Linked DNA regions of Parashewanella spongiae. The protein of the gene in region 1 binds, or shares a complex with, the protein of each later gene. Links are inferred from orthologs where the notes say so. Each region holds a gene or a part of one and is shown on either strand. Other genes may lie near its edges.

Evidence for each region.
Region 2: the proteins of secA (region 1) and secY are in contact, whole or in part, in a crystal structure (PDB 3DIN), measured with the Thermotoga maritima proteins. The link is inferred for Parashewanella spongiae from one-to-one orthologs. Residues at the interface, in WP_004082002.1 of Thermotoga maritima: Glu261, Ala262, Arg263, Lys300, Ala301, Arg302, Thr303, Ile304, Ile305, Leu323, Tyr324, Asp325, Pro326, Val329, Ser330, Tyr333, Ile336, Lys340, Phe345, Val349, Glu363, Phe364, Tyr374, Ser375, Gly376, Gly377, Glu393, Ile395, Thr482, Ser483; in WP_004081795.1 of Thermotoga maritima: Glu108, Gly109, Glu110, Glu111, Ala236, Glu237, Arg238, Arg239, Ile240, Thr241, Ile242, Gln243, Tyr244, Ala245, Arg246, Arg247, Val248, Thr249, Gly250, Arg251, Arg252, Val253, Tyr254, Gly256, Ala257, Ser258, Thr259, Tyr260, Leu261, Pro262.

The regions. Positions count from the first base shown.
Region 1 is NZ_CP037952.1:4,937,382-4,945,057, reverse strand. Bases 1,960-5,200 are described here. They hold secA (preprotein translocase subunit SecA), read left to right. Parts: upstream 1,960-2,270; coding sequence 2,271-5,000; downstream 5,001-5,200. Other genes in these bases: E2I05_RS19540 (M23 family metallopeptidase), read left to right, coding at 1,960-2,212. Outside these bases: lpxC (UDP-3-O-acyl-N-acetylglucosamine deacetylase), read left to right, coding at 1-828; E2I05_RS19545 (DUF721 domain-containing protein), read right to left, coding at 825-1,286; more of E2I05_RS19540, read left to right, coding at 1,313-1,959; E2I05_RS22170 (hypothetical protein), read left to right, coding at 5,406-5,546; E2I05_RS19525 (RNA-dependent RNA polymerase family protein), read left to right, coding at 5,866-6,225. UniProt on the Escherichia coli protein: Required for protein export, interacts with the SecYEG preprotein conducting channel.
Region 2 is NZ_CP037952.1:5,296,982-5,299,938, reverse strand. It holds secY (preprotein translocase subunit SecY), read left to right. Parts: upstream 1-787; coding sequence 788-2,128; downstream 2,129-2,957. Other genes in the region: rpsK (30S ribosomal protein S11), read left to right, coding at 2,761-2,957; rpsM (30S ribosomal protein S13), read left to right, coding at 2,389-2,745; rpmJ (50S ribosomal protein L36), read left to right, coding at 2,150-2,263; rplO (50S ribosomal protein L15), read left to right, coding at 346-780; rpmD (50S ribosomal protein L30), read left to right, coding at 162-344. UniProt on the Escherichia coli protein: The central subunit of the protein translocation channel SecYEG. Consists of two halves formed by TMs 1-5 and 6-10.

The DNA.
Region 1 (7,676 bases):
GTTAATAGTGGTATTGTGTTTATTCGCACCGATCTTGAACCAACCGTTGCCATAACAGCTAAAGCTGAACAAGTTCGAGAAACCATGCTTTGCACCGTGTTAGCGAATGATGATGGCGTTAAAGTCGCAACTATTGAACACTTGTTCGCAGCGTTAGCCGGTTTAGGTATCGATAATGCCATCATTGAAGTCGATGCCCCTGAAATTCCCATTATGGACGGGAGCGCCAGTCCATTTGTATTTTTACTCCAGTCAGCGGGAGTCGCGCAACAGTCCTTGCCTAAGAAATATTTACGCATTAAGAAAACGATTAAAGTTGAAGACGGTGATAAATGGGCAATGCTGAAGCCGTATCAAGGTTTCAAAATTGACTTTAAAATTGATTTTTCACATCCAGAAATAGCTCGTAGCCAGCAACATATGATTATGGACTTTTCTACCGCTGGATTCATTAAAGATATTAGCCGTGCCAGAACATTTGGCTTTATGCGTGACATTGAGTATTTACGTGCTAACGATTTAGCATTAGGTGGCAGTATGGAAAATGCCATTGTTTTAGATGAATACAAAGTCTTAAACCCTGATGGTTTAAGGTATGATGATGAATTTTTGAAACATAAAATTCTTGATGCATTTGGCGATCTTTATGTTGCAGGTAATGCCATTGTTGGTGAGTTTTCAGCCTTTAAAACAGGTCATGCTTTAAATAATAAATTAGTCAGAGCATTACTCGCCGAGCAAGAAGCTTGGGAATTGATCAGTTATGAAAATGAGGCTGATGTCCCAGTGAGCTTTATGACAATGAATAATGCTGCGATAACGACCTAATCATCACTGAAATGCCTTTGACGGCTGGCTAATGCAGCCAGCCGTTTTAGTTTGTGGCCTAGGCTACCTTCTATATTTTCAGCCAAAGCTTCAATGTGTGAGGCCGCTGTATTACTAAGATGCGCATGATTTTGCTCGACATTTGAAGCGACCGCAAACATCCTTGGGTTGACTTTAACGTCAATACTAGAGAGCATTGGTAACGCTTCATTTTGAAGTTTAAGCAGTAATTGTGATTTTTGAAAGTTGAGTCTTGTAGCCCAAGATGCTGAAGAAACTTCAACAACCAATGTGCTTTCACGCAAGTTAGCGACTTTAATTTGCGTGATAATTGGACCATGCAGCTGCTGTTTAATGAGTTGGTCTAAACTTAATAATAATTCAGCTTTTTCCTTAAGCTCAGGAAGTTTGCCGGAAACGTTCAATAACTGACTGAGATCGTGAGGTAGCTTTTTCATATGATAATTGGTGGCTTGATAAGAATATGAGTGTAACAGTATTTATCCAAGGCAGAAAAGATGTAAAACGTTGGCATCTTGGCAAACGTTGGTTAATGCTGCCTGTCATCCTAGCTGCGCTTGCTATCATTCTATATCAAAACAGTAATGCACGCTTTGTCGATCAGCAAGCGAACATGAACTCTGAGCGCCTAGAAAGGGAAGAGCAAAAACAACAAGTGCTCAATCTCAAACAAGCGACAGAATCCCAATTATCGTTATTAGTCACTCATGTCGCGAGAATGCAAGCTAAAATAACTCGTCTTGAAGCACTCGGTCAGCAAGTAGCATCACAAAATGATCTCGACGGACAATTTGATTTCTCCGATGAAGTCGGTGTGGGTGGTATGAGTGATTTAGGAGCAAGCGTCGAGCTGAACCAACTTATTCAAGACATGGATAAACTCGCTTCTCAGATTGATCATAGAGAACAACAGCTTTCAGTACTTGAAACTGTGGTATCTAATCTCCATATAGATAAAGAACGATATATTTCTGGTCGTCCGATCGCTAAAGGCTGGTTATCTTCTCCTTTCGGTTTACGCAATGATCCTTTTACAGGTCGTCGCGCAATGCATAAAGGGATTGATTTCGCTGGTGCGAAAGGCACTGAAGTTGTTGCTACTGCAGCAGGAGTAGTGACTTGGGCTGGTAGCATGTTTGGTTACGGCAATCTTGTCGAAATTGATCATGGTAACGGACTTCATACTCGATACGGACACAATGCATCCTTGAGTGTTCAAGTAGGAGATGTGGTCATTAAAGGACAAAAAGTGGCAAGTATGGGCAGCACCGGCCGCTCAACTGGGCCACACGTACACTATGAAGTGTTGCGGGGCGGGCGACAAATCGATCCTCAAAAATACGTCTACCGCAAGGCAGGTTAATTGAAACATTGGCATAAAATTAAATAATTTACAGCCTCCATTGAGATAAGTGATTCAGATGTTTGGAAAATTACTGACAAAAGTTTTTGGTAGTCGTAACGATCGTACCCTTAAAAGTTTCGGCAAAATAGTTAATCAAATAAATGCATTAGAAGCAGAGTACAGTAAGTTTTCTGATGATGAGTTATCAGCAAAAACCGAAGAGTTTCGTAAACGAATTGCTGATGGCGAAACGCTCGAAGATATCATGGCGGAAGCTTTTGCAGTTGTTCGCGAAGCATCTGTGCGTATTTTTGAAATGCGACATTTTGATGTGCAGCTTATCGGCGGCATGGTCTTGGATAGTAACCGTATTGCAGAAATGCGTACAGGTGAAGGTAAAACCCTTACCGCAACATTACCCGCATACCTTAATGGTTTAACAGGTAAAGGCGTTCACATTATTACCGTGAATGATTACCTAGCAGCCCGTGATGCTGAATTTAATCGACCTTTATTTGAATTCTTAGGCTTATCTGTTGGTATTAATGTCGCGGGATTATCGCCAGAAGAGAAAAAGCAAGCCTACGCTGCAGATATCACATACGGAACCAATAACGAATTTGGCTTTGATTATCTGCGTGACAATATGGCGTTTTCTCCGCAAGAACGCGTTCAACGCCCGTTGCATTATGCGTTAATCGATGAAGTCGACTCAATTCTTATCGATGAAGCAAGAACCCCATTGATTATTTCAGGAGCTGCCGAAGACAGTTCTGAATTGTACATGCAAGTGAATACGCTTATTCCTAATCTTGTACGTCAAGAAAAAGAAGATACTGAAGAATTTGTTGGTGAAGGCGATTACAGTATTGATGAAAAAGCCAAGCAAGTTCACATGACTGAGCGTGGTCAAGAAAAAGTTGAACAACTATTGGTCGAACGTGGGTTATTACCTGAAGGCGACTCATTATATTCTGCAGCAAACATTTCCTTATTACACCATGTTACTGCCGCGTTACGTGCGCATACTTTATTCGAAAGAGATGTTGATTACATTGTTAAAGATGATGAAGTTATTATCGTAGACGAACATACTGGTCGTACAATGCCGGGTAGACGTTGGTCTGAAGGCTTACACCAAGCGGTAGAAGCTAAAGAAGGGGCTCATATTCAAAATGAAAACCAAACACTTGCTTCTATAACCTTCCAGAATTACTTCCGTATTTATGAGAAATTAGCGGGCATGACAGGTACTGCTGATACCGAGGCTTTTGAATTTCAGCATATTTATGGCTTAGATACCGTTGTGGTTCCAACGAATCGTCCAATGGTGCGTAAAGATATGCCTGATTTAGTGTATTTGACAGCCGCAGAAAAATACAATGCGATCATTGAAGATATTAAAGACTGTCAAGAACGTGGTCAGCCAGTTCTCGTAGGTACAGTGTCTATTGAGCAATCTGAATTGTTGTCGCGCTTAATGAATGCACAGAAGATTAAGCACAGTGTTTTGAATGCTAAATTCCATGAAAAAGAAGCAGATATTGTGGCGCAAGCTGGCCGAGCTGGTGTGGTTACCGTAGCAACCAATATGGCTGGACGTGGTACTGATATTGTACTGGGCGGCAATTGGAACGCGGAAGTCGCTGAGCTAGATAATCCAACAACTGAGCAAATTACTGCTATTAAAGATGCATGGCAAGTTCGTCATGACGCAGTTATCGAATCCGGTGGCTTGCACATATTGGGTACAGAGCGTCATGAGTCGCGTCGTATCGATAATCAGCTACGTGGTCGTTCAGGTCGTCAAGGTGATGCCGGCTCATCTCGCTTCTATTTATCAATGGAAGACAGTTTGATGAGGATTTTTGCTTCAGATCGTGTTTCAGGCATGATGAAAAAATTAGGTATGGAAGAAGGCGAAGCCATCGAACATCCTTGGGTTTCACGTGCAATTGAAAACTCTCAACGTAAAGTTGAAGCACGTAACTTTGATATTCGTAAACAACTTCTTGAATTTGACGACGTAGCGAATGATCAGCGACAAGTTGTCTATTCACAACGAAACGATCTTATGGATGCGCAAAGTATTGCAGATACCATAGATAACGTAAAAGAAGATGTTATTGCTGGTGTCATCGAGCAATATGTTCCACCTCAGTCAATTGAAGAAATGTGGGACGTCCCTGGATTAGAAACTCGTCTGCAGCAAGAGTTCTCAATAGCATTACCAATTAATGAATGGTTAGAGAAAGAAGACGATCTTCATGAAGAAACATTACGCGAACGTATTGTTACTAGCTGGTCGGAAGCTTATGCCGCAAAAGAAGAAGCAGTAGGTGGTTCTGTTTTACGACAGTTTGAAAAGTCAGTCATGCTTCAAACATTAGATTCGCTTTGGAAAGAGCATCTCGCGGCGATGGATCATCTTCGCCAAGGTATACACCTACGAGGTTATGCTCAAAAGAATCCAAAGCAAGAATATAAGCGTGAATCTTTTGAGTTGTTTCAACAAATGCTAGACACTCTTAAATATGATGTCATTAGCGTCTTGTCTAAAGTACAAGTTCAAGCCCAATCGGATGTCGATGAGATGGAACAGCGTCGCCGTGAAGAAGAAGCGCGTTTGCATCGTGACTTCCAACATCAGCAGGCTGAGTCAATGGTTGGAGCTGAAACAGAAGAAGTCGCTGCGCTCGAATCTCATACTCCGATAGTTCGAGACGGTGAAAAGATTGGTCGCAACGATCCTTGCCCTTGCGGTTCGAGAAAGAAATACAAGCAGTGTCACGGAAAAATTAGTTAACCAATCACTGACTTTGTGAATCTCAAATGAATGGCGCTATTTAAAATAGCGCCTTTTTTGTTTGCCCAGCGAAGCTGGCAAACCCGACAGGCAGAAAGAAGCCTGTATCACCCAGACTGAGGGGAAGATAATCCGAATGGCAAGGGCGTTATGGGCTAACGGCAAGGTCTGAAGGAAGCCATAGGAAGTTAGAGGTACACAGCGAAAGCGAACCTGATTCGGCATAATAGAGAGGTAAGCGTGCGAAATAGCGCAACGCCATATACTCAGTCAGCTCTATCATGTGCTTGAGGGTGGGATTTCTAACAGGGAGCGAGTGCAGTAACTGGGGAAGCCTGACACCTTATCTGGGATAGTCCAGAAGCTTTTATACAAGAGGAAACTCAAGGTAGAAGTTGGTGCGAGGTGGCCGATGAGCCCGTAGTAGTGAGTAAAATCCAGCCGATGAAAGCCAGTAATGGTGTGGAGGGCAAAACTGGATTGACCAATGACGTAGTTTATTGGCGACATCAACAGCCAAAAGCCTTGATGTTGGCGAAGGGGTGAAGCTTAATTTAAGTTTGTGATGGACAGGATTTTTTTTCACAGATACAGAAAATCACAAAAAAAAAGATGAGTGAGGCATTTCCGACTGGAGGCATTAGGAATAATGACTCTGGAGACCGAAGCCGTATACGGGAGTAATTCAGTCATATCAAAGTAAATTGCCAAGGGCTAGAAGGCTTTGAGGCTGAGTGAAATACACCAACTGATGAAAACAAGACACTGAACCCAAACAACGCACACAGAGAGATCAATAAGAGTTTATTACAGCTTGTATGGTCGCTTACTTAACAAAGAATCACTGTACAACGGATTTAAGAAAGTGTGGAGAGCCAAAGGCACTGCTGGAATTGATGAGCAGAGCTTAGAGCAATTCGCCTCAAATCTGAGTAACGAACTTGATAAACTTCTTATCGAACTCAAAACCAAGCAATACCGACCTTCAGCCGTCAAACGGGTAGAAATCCCGAAAGATGATGGTGGAGTGAGAAAGCTTGGGATACCAACAGTTCGAGACCGAATCGTACAACAATGCCTAAACGATATACTAAGTCCGATATTTGAAGAGCAGTTCCATCCATCAACCAAAAAAAATCAGTTGCCCCTTCACCCTCGTAATTTAGTGTCTCGACCAAGCGTTGATCAAATTGAGTTTCTTGCCTTCAGCGCATTATGCGGTTGAACCTAAACGTTCATGATAGGCATAGATGTCATGAGCGTTTACTTTAATTTCGATTTTTCTATCACACTACACCATGAAAATTCTTTCTGTTTTATTCTAACTATTAGCAGAGCTTAAATCGTGGTCGCATTTTTTTTAGTTTTCATAACTGAACCTAAACTGATCTGGATATGGTTGCTCGTACCCTCGGCTATTTCAGCTTTTACGCATTGAATGAACGGTAAAATGACCAGTTCTCGTTAGAGTTCTTGGCAATCCAATCTATCCACTAGGCTCTGCTACTCACTTTAATTCAGTGGAGTAGTATTTTATGGAACCTATTGTAAACAGTTGTGCAGGATTAGATGTCCACAAGATGATGGTCACTATCCGCAAGGAGACAGAGCAGGGAATTTAAGAAACCACTCAATCCTTTGGTACTTTAAAAAAAGAACGCTTGAAATTATGCCATTTTCTCAAGCAGCATCATATTGAGCTAGCTGTAATGGAAAGTACAGGTGTTTACTGGAAAAGCATCTACCTTTCACTTGTTACAGCTGGCATAAAAACGCAGGTCGTTAATGCAAGACATGTCAAGAATGTTCCCAGTCGAAAGACAGATGTCATTAACAGTCAATGGCTCGCTTCACTTGGTCACTCTGGACTTGTTCGGTCAAGTTTCGTTCCAGCGCCACAGCAGAAGCAACTCAGATTACTGACTCGCAGAAGAGACAAACAAAAAAAGGAATTGAGTAATGAGAAAAATCGATTACATAAAACCTTAGATGATGCTGGTATTCGTCTGGGCGGGTTTATTAGCGACATTAACGGGAAATCAGGGCAAATACTCGTGAACGGTCTGATTGAAGGAAAGCCATTGTGTGACTTGATAAAAATGGTCGACCCAAGACTGAAAGCCGATAGAAGTGAACTTATGGCGAGTATGGACGAAACTCTTACTCCGTCACACCTTTATATCTTGCGTAATATCAAAAGTCACATTGAGTTTCTAGAGAAGCAGCTTGCTGAGCTAGAAACCTTACTTATTGAAACGATAAAACCGTGGAATGAGGCTCTGGAACTTTTGCAAACGATACCGAGCACTAGTGTTATCAGTGCAGCTTGTCTTATTGGTGAAATCGGTGACGACATGAGTTGCTTCGATGGAATGAAGGGTATCAGCTCATGGGCAGGTTTATGTCCGGGAAATAATGAAAGTGCAGGAAAAAGAAAAAGTGGGCGAATGCGTAAAGGAAACAAAATGGTCAAAACACTCTTGTGTGAAGTAGCTAATGCTGCCGTTAAGACGAAAAGTCAATTCAAAGGCAAGTACCAAGGTTTGGTCATCCGTTGAGGACACAAGAGAAGTATCATTGCTATCGCCCACAAACTTTTACGTATTATCTACACAGTATTAAGCCGAAGGAAAGCCTATTTTGACCCAGATATTAACTACGAGGAGTTAATGGTCA
Region 2 (2,957 bases), 360 kb from region 1 along the record:
AAGTTGCAGGCGTACATAACGTACTGTCTAAGGCTTACGGTTCTACTAACCCAATCAACATCGTTCGTGCGACCGTTGACGCGCTGGTACATATGAAGTCACCAGCTCAAGTTGCGGCTAAACGTGGTCTGAGCGTTGAAGAGATTCAGGGGTAAGACACCATGGCTAAGAAAACAATTAAAGTAACTCAGACTAAAAGTGCAATTGGTCGTTTGCCAAAGCACCGTGCAACCCTAACAGGTTTAGGTCTGCGTCGTATTAATCACACTGTTGAATTGGAAGATACTCCTTCTGTTCGCGGTATGGTTAATAAGGTCTACTACATGGTATCGGTGGAGGATTAAAATGCGTTTAAACACTTTATCTCCAGCAGCAGGTTCTAAATCTGCACCGAAGCGCGTAGGCCGTGGTATTGGTTCTGGATTAGGTAAAACAGCTGGTCGCGGTCATAAAGGCCAAAAGTCACGTAGTGGCGGCGGCGTACGCGTTGGTTTTGAGGGCGGTCAAATGCCACTTAAAATCCGATTGCCTAAATTTGGTTTTACCTCGCGCTTAGCTAAGGTAACGGCTGAGGTTCGCATTAGCGAACTGGCAAAAGTTAACGGTGATGTTATCGACTTGCATTCGTTGAAAGATGCGAATGTAATTAGTCGCAACATTCAGTTTGCGAAAATCGTTCTTTCAGGTACCATTGACCGCCAAGTGACTGTAAAAGGTCTTAAGGTAACTAAAGGTGCTCGTGCAGCTATTGAAGCTGCCGGCGGAAAGATCGAGGAATAATACGTCGATGGCAAAACCAGGACTTGATTTAAAAAGCGCGAAAGGTGGGCTTTCAGAACTGAAAGCTCGCCTCCTGTTCGTGATTGGTGCAATTATCGTCTTTAGGACGGGTTCGTTTGTACCAATTCCTGGTATTGACGCAGCTGTGCTAGCAGATTTGTTTGCACAACAAAAAGGCACCATCTTAGGCATGTTTAACATGTTTTCCGGTGGTGCTCTTGAACGTGCTTCTATCTTTGCATTGGGTATCATGCCGTATATTTCGGCGTCGATCATCATGCAGTTATTGACTGTTGTGCATCCTGCACTTGCTGAATTGAAAAAAGAAGGCGAGTCTGGACGTAAAAAAATCAGTCAATATACAAGATACGGTACGTTAGTGTTGGCAACATTCCAAGCGATTGGTATTGCTACTGGATTGCCGAGTTTAGTTCCTGGCCTAGTTGTTAATTTAGGTCTCGGATTTTACTTTGTTGCGGTCGTGAGTTTAGTGTCAGGAACCATGTTCTTGATGTGGCTCGGTGAGCAAATAACTGAGCGTGGGATCGGTAACGGTATTTCAATTCTGATTTTTGCAGGCATTGTAGCTGGTTTACCTTCTGCTATCGGTCAAACGGCCGAGCAGGCGCGTCAAGGTGATTTGAGTGTATTAGTGTTGTTGCTTCTTGCTCTGATTGTGTTTGCAGTCACATATTTTGTGGTATTTGTTGAACGTGGTCAGCGAAGAATTGTGGTAAACTATGCGAAACGTCAGCAAGGACGAAAAGTTTTTGCGGCGCAAAGTACCCATCTACCATTAAAAATTAATATGGCAGGTGTAATACCACCAATTTTTGCATCCAGCATTATTTTGTTCCCGGGCACACTGGCTCAGTGGTTCGGACAAAATGAGTCTATGTCGTGGTTGAGTGATTTTGCACTCGCTGTATCGCCTGGACAACCGCTGTATTCATTATTGTACGCAACAGCAATTATCTTCTTTTGTTTCTTCTACACGGCGTTGGTATTCAACCCACGTGAAACAGCGGATAACTTAAAGAAGAGCGGTGCATTCATTCCTGGGATACGTCCTGGAGAACAGACTTCGCGTTATATTGATAAAGTAATGACCCGTCTTACATTAGCCGGTGCGTTATACATTACCTTTATCTGCTTAATTCCGGAGTTCATGTTAATTGCATGGAAAGTACAGTTCTATTTTGGCGGTACTTCACTACTGATTATGGTAGTTGTAATCATGGACTTCATGGCTCAGGTTCAGACCCATATGATGTCTCATCAATATGAGTCTGTTATGAAGAAAGCGAATCTTGTCAACAAGTCGAATCTTGAACGATTTGGTCGATAAGACGCTTAACGGAGTGATGAAATGAAAGTTCGAGCTTCCGTGAAGAAGATCTGCCGTAACTGCAAGATCGTCAAGCGTAGTGGTGTTGTACGCGTTATCTGTGTTGAACCTAAACACAAACAGCGTCAAGGCTAAAAAAGCATTTTAGCCAACTTGAATAAAAAATTGTTCAAGTTGGCTAAAAATTATTTGCAAAACCGTTGTCTGTCGAGTATCCTTTCGGGCTTTTCGCAGATGACCTTTAACTTAAGGAGTGCATAGTGGCCCGTATCGCTGGCATTAACATTCCTGATCAAAAGCATACAGTCATTGCATTGACTGCTATTTTCGGCATTGGCCGTACTCGCGCAAGAGCAATCTGCGCGGCTACCTCAATTGCTGAATCTGCTAAGATCAAGGAATTGAGCGAAGCTCAAATAGATACTCTACGCGAAGAAGTTGCCAAGTATGAAGTAGAAGGTGACTTACGTCGTGAGATTTCAATGAACATCAAGCGCCTAATGGATCTTGGTTGTAATCGTGGTCTCCGCCATCGTCGTAGCCTGCCTCTTCGTGGGCAACGTACCAAGACCAATGCGCGTACGCGTAAAGGTCCACGTAAACCAATTAGAAAGTAACGGGAAGGACAAGCAATGGCTAAAGTACCGTCACGTTCTCCGCGTAAGCGCGTACGTAAACAGGTTGCAGATGGCATGGCTCATATCCATGCTTCTTTCAACAATACAATTGTTACGATTACAGATCGTCAAGGTAATGCTTTATCTTGGGCAACTGCAGGTGGCAGTGGTTTCCGTGGTTCACGTAAATCAACTCCATTCGCTGCACAGGT